Regions from separate parts of the Pseudomonas sp. Sample_16 genome, predicted to be linked through region 2. Evidence: riboswitches for the same ligand, from Rfam matches in the RefSeq annotation. Region 2 holds a riboswitch; the other holds the start of a gene.

Region 1 (2,390 bases), on a different contig from region 2:
GCCACATTCGGCCAGCAGCGGCTTGCCCGCGGCATGGTGCGCGCGAATGGCGTTCAGCATCGAAGTATTTTGCGCCAATGCCACATGGTGCAATTCCGGATAACCACCGGGCAGATACAGGCTGTCGGCCTGCGGCAAATCGGCATCGCGAATCGGCGAGAAAAACCGCAACTCGGCACCCATCGCCCGCAACAGATCGAGGCTGGCACCATAGGTAAAGGCAAAGGCTTCGTCCCGGGCCACGGCAATCCGCACACCGGCCAACAACGGTTCGGCCGCGATCACGTCGGGCGCCGCGAATTCCACGGCCGGCGGTAACGCCACTTCGCAACTGCTGGCCAGGGCATCGGCGGCAGCATCCAGACGCACATCGAGATCATTCAACTCACTGGCCTGTACCAGCCCCAGGTGCCGACTCGGCAATTCGATCCCGGTTTCCCGGGACAAGGCACCGTACCAGCGCAAGCCTTCGGTCAGGCTGCCTTCGAGCAATTGCGCGTGACGCAGGGTGCCGACACGATTGGCCAGAACCCCGGCAAACGGCAAGTCCGCCTGATAACGCGCCAGCCCGAGGGCCAGTGCTCCAAAAGTCTGGGCCATGGCGGTGCCGTCGATCACAGCGAGTACCGGCACACCGAAGTGCCGCGCCAGATCGGCACTCGACGGCGTACCATCGAACAATCCCATCACGCCTTCGATCAGGATCAGATCGGCTTCAGCCGCGGCTTCCCACAACAGCCGACGACTTTCCTGCTCGCCGACCATCCACATATCCAGTTGATACACCGGCGCACCGCTGGCGCGCTCGAGAATCATCGGGTCGAGAAAGTCCGGGCCGCATTTGAACACGCGCACCTTGCGCCCCTGATTGCGATGCAAACGGGCCAACGCGGCGGTGACCGTGGTCTTGCCCTGACCGGAGGCCGGCGCGGCAATCAGTACCGCCGGGCATTGACGAGCGCTATTCATACAGTGCGACTCACAGCTCGACGCCTTTTTGCGCTTTGATACCAGCCTGGAAGGCGTGCTTGATCATGCCCATCTCGGTGACGGTGTCGGCCAGCTCGATCATCTCAGGCTTGGCGCCGCGACCGGTCACCACCACGTGCTGCATCGCCGGGCGCGCCTGCAAATCACTGAGCACCTGGTCCAGATCGAGATACCCGTGCTTGAGGGCGATGTTCAGTTCGTCCAGCACCACCAGGCCGATGGACGGATCACGCAGCAGTTCCTGCGAAACAGCCCAGGCCGCTTCGGCCGCGGCGATATCACGCTGGCGATCCTGGGTTTCCCAGGTGAAGCCCTCGCCCATCACATGAAATCGCACCTGCTCGGGAAAACGTCGGAAGAACAATTCTTCGCCGGTGCTGTTACGCCCTTTGATGAACTGCACCACGCCACACTGCATGCCATGGCCCATGGATCGCGCAAGCATGCCGAACGCCGAGCTGCTCTTGCCTTTGCCGTTACCGGTCAGCACCAGCAACAGCCCGCATTCATTCGGGGAATTGGCGATACGTTCGTCGATCACGGCTTTTTTGCGCAGCATGCGCGCCAGATGACGTTCGTCACGATCAGGGGTATCAGTCATGGGGGAGCTCTCCGTTGAGGCATGAATAACGGCGGGCAGGCACAAGAATAGACGGCAAGAAGCCTGGCATCGCCCACCGTGATGCCGCTTGGATGAATCAGGCCGGTCTCCGGACTCATGAGCGGCTTGCGCCTGACTGCGCGCCTTCCCATGTCAGTCGACACAGTGGCCAAAGGCGCAGTCTTTCACTCATTTACCGTTGCGGGGGCAGCGTCGGGATTGCGGCTCATCACCCTTGATGCGCTCGCTCACCGACTTCCCTGTTTCACTCTGTCGACCCGAGCCACAGAGCACCTGAAACAAGCCGCGAAGGTTAGAGGGTTGGGGGTGGAGCGTCAATTGAAGACAGGGCGCACAAGTGAATAACACTTGCGATCAATAATCTGATGGCGATCTTGTGCCACACTCTCAGCAGTGATATCAAAGAGCCATAACACCACACAATAATAAGGGTGAGCACCATGCAAGGCTTGATCATCAGCAATCCGAAGCTGGAATTCCTGCGACCGGTGCTGGAGCGCTGGTTTGACTGCATCGATCGCTACAACGCTGTACGCGGCGACAATGAAACGCCCTATTGGCTGGACGAAAAAGCCAACCTAGGCCTGCTCTCCTCCGCGGCCTGGATGGCCGAGATGATTACCCTCCAGCAATCGCCCACCCGCAAACAGATAGAAGAAGGCGAGCGCAACGGCCGGGCCGACCTGTTCATCGCCACCACCGAAGCCCGCGCCTGGCTCCAGGCCACTCAGCGCTGGCCACGGGTCAACAATCTGAACCTCGCCCAGGCGCTGCAAGA
Region 2 (2,390 bases):
AGGCGCATCGGTTTGTTCGGGATTGCAGCGAAGCCTTTGACACGCAGGATGCCGTGCTGGACCACCAGTTGGGTCAGCGCGTCCATCAGCAGGCTTTCGTCGGCTTGCGGCAGCTCGATGGAGATGGAATCGAAAGCATCGTGGTCGTGATCGTGATCGTCTTCGCCTTCATGGTGGTGATCATGATGGCTATGACGGCTGTCGATGTGCTCTTCAGAGCCGGCACCCAGACCGATCAACACGTCCAGCGGCAAGCGCCCGCTGCTGGCTTCGATGACTTTTACCGCAGGCGGCAGTTCTTCGGCGACTTCCAGGCGCACGCGGGCCAGGTCTTCAGGGCTGATCAGGTCGGCCTTGTTGAGGATCACCAGGTCAGCGCTGGACAGTTGATCGGCGAACAGTTCGTGCAGTGGCGATTCATGGTCCAGGTTCGGGTCGAGTTTACGCTGGGCGTCGACCTGATCCGGGAATGCGGCGAAGGTGCCGGCCGCCACGGCCGGGCTGTCGACCACGGTGATCACCGCATCAACGGTGCAGGCACTGCGGATTTCCGGCCACTGGAAGGCTTGTACCAAAGGTTTTGGCAGGGCCAGGCCCGAGGTTTCGATAAGAATGTGATCGAGATCACCGCGCCGGGCGACCAGTTCGCGCATCACCGGGAAGAACTCTTCCTGAACGGTGCAGCACAGGCAGCCGTTGGCCAGCTCATAGACACGGCCACTGGCTTCTTCTTCGGTGCAACCGATTGAACACTGCTTGAGGATCTCGCCATCGATGCCCAGCTCACCGAATTCGTTGACGATCACTGCGATGCGGCGACCCTGAGCGTTGTCGAGCATGTGTCGCAGCAAGGTGGTTTTACCCGAGCCGAGGAAGCCGGTAACGATGGTGACGGGGAGTTTGGCCAGTGTTTTCATCGGATGCCCTTTGGCAAGGTGGCGGGCATACGGGACGAGAACCGGCAACGCCTGTGCGCGCCGGAAGCGTTCGCCACCGGATCACCCCGCCCGGTTGTAGTGAGAATCTGTATCGAGGCAGGTCTCCTGGCTGACGGCGTGCCAGTCGCTTGACTGGCGTTGGCTGCGCCTTCCCGCGGGCTCAGGACTTGAGCGTGCAGTGGCGTGGCAGCGAACATCACCGTTCACAGTTGCGGGGGCAGCCGCGGCATTGACCGCGTTCCCTTCTTAGCTTCGACAAACGCCGAAGAACCTCGAAAGCGCAAGGCTACGCATGGTATTGGGGCGGGTCAATGATCAAGCCGAATCGATCGTTCCCGCGCTTTGCGTCGATCGTTCCCACGCTCTGCGTGGGAATGCCTCAACGGACGCTCCGCGTTCGGCTGTGAAAGGGACGCAGAGCGTCCCGGGCTGCATTCCAACGCAGAGCGTGGGAACGATCAAACGAATGATCAACGCAGAGCGTGGGAACGATCAACTCAAACGAGAACCCTTGCCAATTGACGCCCAACCTCCGCCCATGCTCTCCTATGCATCTTGTTACGGGTGCCCTTCACAGGGTGAAACGGGAAACCGGTGAATCATGTGCTTTACTCCAAGCCATGTCAGTCCGGTGCTGCCCCCGCAACGGTAAGCGAGCGAAGCGTCAGATCCACTGTGCCGATGAGGCATGGGAAGGTGATGCTTGCAGGAACAGGCTCAGGCCTGCGCCCCTCGTGAGCCCGGAGACCGGCCCGCAACACAAGGTGAATACACCATCACTGAATGACAAACCCGCGGTGGGCGGGCGCTGTTCGAAGCTCTGCGCGCCCGTTCGTGCGGGCTTTCTGCATGCGCTTCTGATTCCCCGCTGACAGACCAGAGGGAAACGCCATGTCGATCACCAGCAGCACCGCTCATAGCAACACTGCCAGCGCCACCAATAGCCTGACTCAACGTCTGACCGCCGCTGTCTGCGCGTCGATTCTCGGCGCATGCCTGGTGTACTTCGCCGGTTTCTCGCACATCGAAGCCGTGCACAACGCCGCGCACGATACCCGTCACAGCGCCGCGTTCCCGTGCCATTGAGACCTTCAGACATGATCAAGCGTATTGCGCAAACCGCAGGTTTCAGCGGGCTGCTCGCCGCCCTGCTGCTCACTCTGCTGCAAAGCTTCTGGGTCTCACCGCTGATCCTGCAGGCCGAGACCTACGAGAAATCCGAACCCGCCGCTGTTGAAGCCCACGAACACACCCACTCCGAAGGCGCCGTTGCCGCGCACACCCACGATGGCGAAGCCTGGGAACCGCAAGACGGTTGGCAGCGTGTGCTTTCGACCACTGGCGGCAATCTGGTGGTAGCCGTCGGCTTCGCCCTGATGCTCGCCGGGCTCTACACCTTGCGCGCACCGACCAAAACCTCCCAGGGCCTGCTCTGGGGCCTGGCGGGCTACG

The links. A riboswitch is a leader RNA that binds a small molecule or an ion and turns the genes downstream of it on or off. The one in region 2 is predicted to bind cobalamin.
Region 1: another riboswitch for cobalamin. It lies ahead of cobO (cob(I)yrinic acid a,c-diamide adenosyltransferase); the one in region 2 lies ahead of cobW (cobalamin biosynthesis protein CobW).

What each region holds. Positions count from the first base shown of each region.
Region 1 is NZ_RCOB01000197.1:25,328-27,717, forward strand. Features, by position in the region: gene D8U69_RS25930 (cobyrinate a,c-diamide synthase) at 1-969, opposite strand, end outside; gene cobO (cob(I)yrinic acid a,c-diamide adenosyltransferase) at 980-1,591, opposite strand; cobalamin riboswitch at 1,674-1,904, opposite strand; gene D8U69_RS25940 (hypothetical protein) at 2,053-2,390, shown strand, end outside.
Region 2 is NZ_RCOB01000190.1:13,964-16,353, forward strand. Features, by position in the region: gene cobW (cobalamin biosynthesis protein CobW) at 1-917, opposite strand, end outside; cobalamin riboswitch at 1,016-1,228, opposite strand; cobalamin riboswitch at 1,484-1,709, shown strand; gene D8U69_RS25270 (CbtB-domain containing protein) at 1,830-2,024, shown strand; gene D8U69_RS25275 (CbtA family protein) at 2,036-2,390, shown strand, end outside.